3 regions of the Pseudomonas sp. Q1-7 genome follow, and region 1 is predicted to be linked to each of the others. Evidence: predicted binding sites of a transcription regulator. Region 1 holds the regulator's gene; each other region holds the start of a gene.
What was found. Region 1 encodes FliA, which starts transcription of late flagellar genes. Its sites were predicted from a motif close to CTAAAGTTTNNNNNNNNNNNGCCGNTAA; they were not measured.
Positions count from the first base shown of each region.

Region 1 (2,264 bases):
CAAGGTATTTGAAATGGGTAGTATGCATCCCGTACAGGTGATCGCGGTGACCGGCGGCAAGGGTGGCGTCGGCAAGACCAACGTGTCGGTGAACCTTTCGCTGGCGCTGGCCGATCTCGGTCGTCGCGTCATGCTGCTGGACGCCGACCTCGGCCTGGCCAACGTCGACGTCCTGCTCGGCCTCACCGCCAAACGCACCCTGGCCGATGTGATCAATGGCGAATGTGACCTGCGCGACGTGCTGTTGCAGGGGCCGGGGGGCATCCGCATCGTCCCGGCCGCCTCCGGCACCCAGAGCATGGTGCAGCTTTCGCCCATGCAGCACGCCGGCCTGATCCAGGCATTCAGCGACATCAGCGACAACCTCGACGTGCTGGTGATCGACACCGCCGCCGGCATCGGCGATTCGGTGGTCAGCTTCGTCCGCGCGGCCCAGGAAGTGATCGTGGTGGTCTGCGACGAGCCGACCTCCATCACCGACGCTTACGCACTGATCAAGCTGCTCAACCGCGACTACGGCATGAGCCGCTTCCGCGTGCTGGCCAACATGGCCCACAGCCCGCAGGAAGGGCGCAACCTGTTCGCCAAGCTGACCAAGGTCACCGACCGCTTCCTCGACGTCGCCCTGCAGTACGTGGGCGCCGTTCCCTACGACGAGTCGGTGCGCAAGGCGGTGCAGAAGCAACGCGCGGTCTACGAAGCGTTCCCGCGCTCGAAGTGCTCGCTGGCCTTCAAGGCCATCGCGCAGAAGGTCGACAGCTGGCCGCTGCCGGCCAATCCGCGGGGCCACCTGGAGTTCTTCGTCGAGCGGCTGGTCCGGCAGCCGAGCGCGGAAAACCCCGTATGACACCCGCCACTGGACTGCGTATGTACGGCAAGGCACAGGCGAGGGATTCGCAACATCAGTTGATCGAGCGTTACGCCCCCCTGGTCAAGCGCATCGCCTACCACCTGCTCGCGCGCCTGCCGGCCAGCGTGCAGGTCGAAGACCTGATGCAGTCCGGGATGATCGGCTTGCTCGAAGCCTCGAAGAAGTATGACGGCAGCAAGGGCGCCAGCTTCGAGACCTATGCCGGTATCCGCATTCGCGGGGCCATGCTCGACGAGGTCCGCAAGGGCGACTGGGCGCCGCGCTCGGTGCATCGCAACACCCGCATGGTGAGCGACGCGATCCGCGCCATCGAGGCCAGAACGGGACGCGACGCTAAAGATCAGGAAGTTGCTGCCGAACTTGAATTGAGTCTCGAAGACTACTACGGCATCCTGAGCGACACCTTGGGCAGCCGCCTGTTCAGCTTCGACGACCTGTTGCAGGACGGCGAGCAGGGCGGCATGCACGAGGACGCCGGTGTCACCCAATTCTCGCCTTCCCATGATCTGGAAGAAGACCGCTTCCAGGCCGCGCTGGCCGATGCCATCGCGAACCTGCCGGAGCGGGAGCGCCTGGTGCTGGCGCTGTATTACGACGAAGAACTGAATTTGAAGGAAATTGGTGAAGTGCTGGGGGTCAGCGAATCACGGGTCAGCCAGTTGCACAGCCAATGCGCGGCACGTCTGCGCGCGCGGCTGGGCGAATGGCGCGCGCGTTGAACCGGCACCACTTCCAGATATGAGTGCGCTCCCGGCAAGAGGGGCGTTTGAGACTGTACGGAGGTCGACTTGGACAAAAACATGAAAATCCTCATCGTTGACGATTTCTCGACGATGAGACGGATCATCAAGAACCTCTTGCGTGACTTGGGCTTCACCAATACCGCCGAAGCCGACGACGGCACAACCGCCCTGCCGATGCTGCACAGCGGCAACTTCGATTTCCTCGTGACCGACTGGAACATGCCCGGCATGACCGGCATCGATCTGCTGCGCGCGGTGCGCGCCGACGAGCGCCTGAAGCATCTGCCGGTCCTGATGGTGACGGCCGAGGCCAAGCGCGAGCAGATCATCGAGGCCGCCCAGGCCGGTGTGAACGGCTACGTGGTCAAACCTTTCACTGCCCAGGTGCTGAAAGAAAAAATCGAGAAGATCTTCGAGCGGGTCAACGGCTGATGTCAGCCGCGAGGGCACCATGGACCAGAATGAACACCTGCTGGGAGACTTCGAGTCGACCCTGAAAGTCCGTGCGCGGGAATTGGTCGAAAGCCTTGAGAAGGGCAATTTCACCGATGCCGTGCAACTTATCCACGAGTTGAACCAGGTTCGCGATCGCGGCCTGTACCAGGAAGTCGGCAAGCTCACCCGTGAGCTGCACAACGCCATTGTCAACT
Region 1 covers NZ_CP116304.1:3,990,243-3,992,506, reverse strand. The annotation lists gene fleN (flagellar synthesis regulator FleN) at 14-847, shown strand; gene fliA (RNA polymerase sigma factor FliA) at 844-1,590, shown strand; gene PJW05_RS18575 (chemotaxis response regulator CheY) at 1,672-2,046, shown strand; gene PJW05_RS18570 (protein phosphatase CheZ) at 2,066-2,264, shown strand, end outside.

Region 2 (2,264 bases), 2.3 Mb from region 1:
GGTGTAGCAGCCGGCGCAGCCGCAGGCGGCTTCCTTGGCGTGCTTGGCGTGGGGGGCCGAGTCGGTGCCGAGGAAGAACTTGGCGCTGCCACCGGTGGCGGCGTCCAGCAGAGCTTCCTGGTGCACGTTGCGCTTGAGGATCGGCAGGCAATAGAAGTGCGGCCGGATTCCGCCCACCAGCATATGGTTGCGGTTGTACAGCAGGTGGTGGGCGGTGATGGTGGCGCCCACGTTGGCCGAAGCCGATTGCACGAACTGCACCGCATCGCCGGTGGTGATGTGCTCGAAGACCACCTTGAGGGTCGGGAAGCGCTCGACCACGCGGGTCAGGTGTTCGTCGATGAAGACCTTCTCGCGGTCGAACACGTCGATCTCGCCGCGGGTCACTTCGCCGTGGACCAGCAGCAGCATGCCCACTTCGGCCATGGCTTCCAGGGCCGGGAAGATCTTGTCGATGCTGGTGACGCCGGAGTCCGAGTTGGTGGTGGCGCCGGCCGGGTAGAGCTTGGCGGCGTGGATGAAGCCGGATGCCTTGGCCGCGCGGATGTCCTCGGGGCTGGTGCGGTCGGTGAGGTAGAGCACCATCAGCGGCTCGAAGCGGCTGCCGGCCGGGCGGGCGGCAAGGATGCGCTGGCGATAGGCGTCGGCCTCCTCGGCATTGCGAACCGGGGGCACCAGGTTGGGCATGATGATGGCGCGACCGAAGGTACGGGCAGCATCGGCAACGGTGTGGGCCAGGACGGCACCATCGCGCAGATGAATGTGCCAGTCGTCGGGACGCAGGAGGGTCAAACGGTCGGACATGAGGGGCTTCCAGGCGGGCAGAACTGGGCCGACATGCTACCGGAAAAGCCCTTCCGGGGCACGCGGGGCTTGCGCCCGCGGCATGTGTGCCGGCAAATCCGCGCTCAAGTTTTGCCGCCTGGGACCGATATCCAGCAGGAACGCCGCAATTCCCCGTGGAGCCCGCCGTGCGCCAGCGCTATCTCGTCTTCCTGAGCTTGTTCGCCAGCCTGCCGGCCATGGCAGTCACCTTCCAGACGCGCCTGGAGAAGGTGGAGTGGAAGGTCGAGGGCGACAAGTTCGAATGCCGGCTGTCGCAGCCCATCACCGATTTCGGCGCCGGCGAGTTCGTGCGCCGTGCGGGCGAGCAGGCCATCTTCCGCCTGAAGGCCCACGAGCGCTGGCTGGGGGCCGGTTCGGCCACCTTGCTGGCGGCCGCCGCCCCCTGGCAGCCGGGGAGGGGGGATATCAATCTCGGCGTGGTCAGCGTTGGCGGCGGTGAAGTGCCCTTCAACAGTTCCCAGCAGCAGGCCGGGCGCCTGCTTACGGGGCTGCTGGAGGGGCGCAGCCCGCTGGTTCGCCATCGCACCCTGCAGGGCGGCGATGCACTGGAGGTACGCCTGCTGCCGGTGAAGTTCAACCAGGCCTATCAGGATTACCTCGCCTGCACCGCCAAATTGCTGCCGGTGAACTTCGATCAGGTCAGGCATGTCCAGGTGGGCTTTCCCGGTGACGGAATCGAGCTGGATGACCTTTCCCGCGCCAAGCTGGGGATCATGCTCGACTTCATCAAGGCCGACCCCAGTGTCAACCACATCGAAATCGATGGCCACTCCGACAACAGCGGCAACCGCCTGACCAACCGCGACCTCTCGCGTCGCCGTGCCCTGGCGGTGTACGACTTCTTCAAGGCCAACGACTTCCCCGAGGCGCAGATGGTCATGCGCTTCCACGGCGAGCGTTATCCGCTGGTGCCGAACAACAGTGCGGCGAACCGTGCGAAGAACCGCCGTGTCACCGTCCGGCTGTCGCGCGTGGACCTGCCCGTGGAAGCATCGCCCGCGGCGCCCGCCCCCGCTCCCGCCCCGGCAGAGGCGCCGGCGCCCACGGCACCGGGGGTTCCCGCCGCCGCACCCGGAGCTCCCGCCGCCACCCCCGGCGCCCAGCAGGGGGCGGCCAGGCCGCAGCCGCCGGCCGGTTCTTGATCGCGCCATTCGTCGTGACGCCGACAGAATCTGTCGCCTCGTCGTCATAAGCTGTCGCGCCACTGTAATTTGGCCGCCAGGGTCAGTAGAATCACGGGTTTTTCGTACAACCCCCGTGGAGTTGATGGCATGGCGGACGTGAAGAAGGTTGTCCTGGCTTATTCCGGTGGCCTGGACACCTCGGTGATCCTCAAGTGGCTGCAAGATACCTATAACTGCGAAGTGGTGACCTTCACCGCCGACCTCGGCCAGGGCGAGGAGGTCGAGCCGGCCCGC
Region 2 covers NZ_CP116304.1:1,687,607-1,689,870, forward strand. The annotation lists gene pyrC (dihydroorotase) at 1-804, opposite strand, end outside; gene PJW05_RS07830 (flagellar protein MotY) at 972-1,988, shown strand; gene PJW05_RS07835 (argininosuccinate synthase) at 2,118-2,264, shown strand, end outside.
Region 2: a site for FliA is predicted at 908-935, ahead of PJW05_RS07830 (flagellar protein MotY). Genes of this name have one in related genera too.

Region 3 (2,264 bases), 140 kb from region 1:
GGGTTTCGGCGGCGATGTCGCGGCCCTGGCTGGTCAGCCGATTGGCTTCCTGCGTGGCGTCGGCGGTGCGCTGCACATTGTTGGCCACTTCCTGGGTGGTGGCGGCCATCTGGTTGACGGCTGCCGCCACCTGCTCGGTTTCCACGCGCTGGCGTTCCAGGCCTTCGGAGCTGTTGTGGGCCAGGGTGTCGGCCTGGCGGGCCTGCTGGGTGAGGTGCTCGGCGGTGTCCTGCAGCCGGGTCAGGCAGGTCTTCAGGCGGGCTTCCTGGCTGAGCATGGCCATTTCCAGGCGGGCCTGGACGCCGCGGCTGTCGGTGTACATCTGCGCGATCAGCGGGTCGGAGGTGCTCTGCTCGGCCAGGTGCAGCAGGCGCTTGATGCCACGGTTCTGCCAGGCCAGGCCGATGAGGCCCAGCGGCACCGAGAGCAGGGCGGCAAGGATGAAGCCCCAGTGGGAGTCCAGCCAGGCGCCGATGAGGAAGCCGATCTGGCTGATGAGAATGAACGGCAACCAGTCCTGCAGTACCGGCAGCCACTTGTCGCGACTGGGGATGGCGGCCTTGCCGGCGTTCAGGCGCTGGTAGAGGGCCTCGGCGCGACGCACCTGCTCGGCGCTGGGCTTGACCCGCACCGACTCGTAGCCGACGACCTGGCTGCCTTCGAATATGGGGGTGACGTAGGCGTTCACCCAGTAGTGATCACCGTTCTTGCAGCGATTCTTCACCACACCCATCCAGGGGCGACCCTTTTTCAGGGTCGTCCACATATGGGCGAAGACGGCCGGCGGGACATCCGGATGGCGTACCAGATTGTGGGGCGAGCGAAGCAGTTCGTCGCGGCTGAAGCCGCTGATGGCGATGAAGGCTTCGTTGGCATAGGTGATGACGCCCTTGCTGTCCGTCGTGGAGATCAGGCGTTGTTCGGCTGGGAAGCTGCGTTCCCGCTGAGTGATAGGCTGGTTGTTTCTCATGGTGTCCTTCCGCAAGGCTTACATCCTTATCGGCACCTGCGCGTCAAGGTTGAGCCTTTTCTTACGGCGCCAGTCTATCCGCATTTCGCTGCCAAGCGTTCAAGGAGGCGGCGATTATCCGTGCCCCCGGGCACGCGGCGCCGCGAGGGGGCCGCGCGCCGAGGACCGCCTCAACTGGCGAGCAACTGCCGCAGCACGTAGTGCAGGATGCCGCCCGCCTTGAAGTACTCCACCTCGTTCAGGGTATCGATGCGGCAGAGCAGTTCCACTTGGTCGCGGGTGCTGTCCTCGCGGGTGATCGCCAGGCGCAGGTCCATGTGCGGCCGCAGGCTGGCACCGTTCAGGCCGAGGATATCGAGGGTTTCCCGACCGGTCAGGTTCAGGCTCTTGCGGTCCTTGCCCGCTTTGAACTGCAGCGGCAGCACGCCCATACCCACCAGGTTGGAACGGTGGATGCGCTCGAAACTCTCGGCGATCACCGCCCGGACCCCCAGCAGGTTGGTGCCCTTGGCCGCCCAGTCGCGGGACGAGCCGGTGCCGTACTCCTTGCCGGCCACTATCACCAGCGGCGTGCCTTCGGCCTGGTAGCGCATGGCCGCGTCGTAGATGGCCAGTTTCTCGCCGCTGGGCACATGCAGGGTGTTGCCGCCTTCCTCGCCGCCGAGCATTTCGTTGCGGATGCGGATGTTGGCGAAGGTGCCGCGCATCATCACCTCATGGTTGCCGCGTCGCGAGCCGTAGGAGTTGAAGTCGGCGGGCGCCACGCCGTGCTCGCGCAGGTAGCGTCCGGCCGGGCTGTCGGCCTTGATGTTGCCGGCCGGGGAGATGTGGTCGGTGGTCACCGAGTCCCCGAGCAGGGCGAGGATTCGCGCCTGGCGCACGTCTTCCACCTTGGGCGGTGCACCGGTGATGTCGGCGAAGAAAGGCGGATGCTGGATATAGGTGGAGTCCGCCTGCCAGGCATAGGTGTCGGATTCGGGCACCTGGATCGCCCGCCATTTCTCGTCGCCGGCGAAGACTTCGGCGTATTCCTTGCGAAACATCGCGGTGTCCACCTTCTGGATGGCGGCAGCGATTTCCTGCTGGCTGGGCCAGATGTCCCGCAAGTAGACCGGCTGGCCGTCCTTGCCCTGGCCCAGGGGTTGGCTGCCCAGGTCCAGGCGCACGCTGCCGGCCAGGGCGTAGGCCACCACCAGCGGCGGCGAGGCCAGCCAGTTGGCCTTGACCAGGGGGTGCACGCGGCCCTCGAAGTTGCGGTTGCCGGACAGCACCGAGGCCACGGTCAGGTCCGCTT
Region 3 covers NZ_CP116304.1:3,854,454-3,856,717, reverse strand. The annotation lists gene PJW05_RS17900 (methyl-accepting chemotaxis protein) at 1-970, opposite strand, end outside; gene acnA (aconitate hydratase AcnA) at 1,141-2,264, opposite strand, start outside.
Region 3: a site for FliA is predicted at 997-1,024, ahead of PJW05_RS17900 (methyl-accepting chemotaxis protein). Genes of this name have one in related genera too.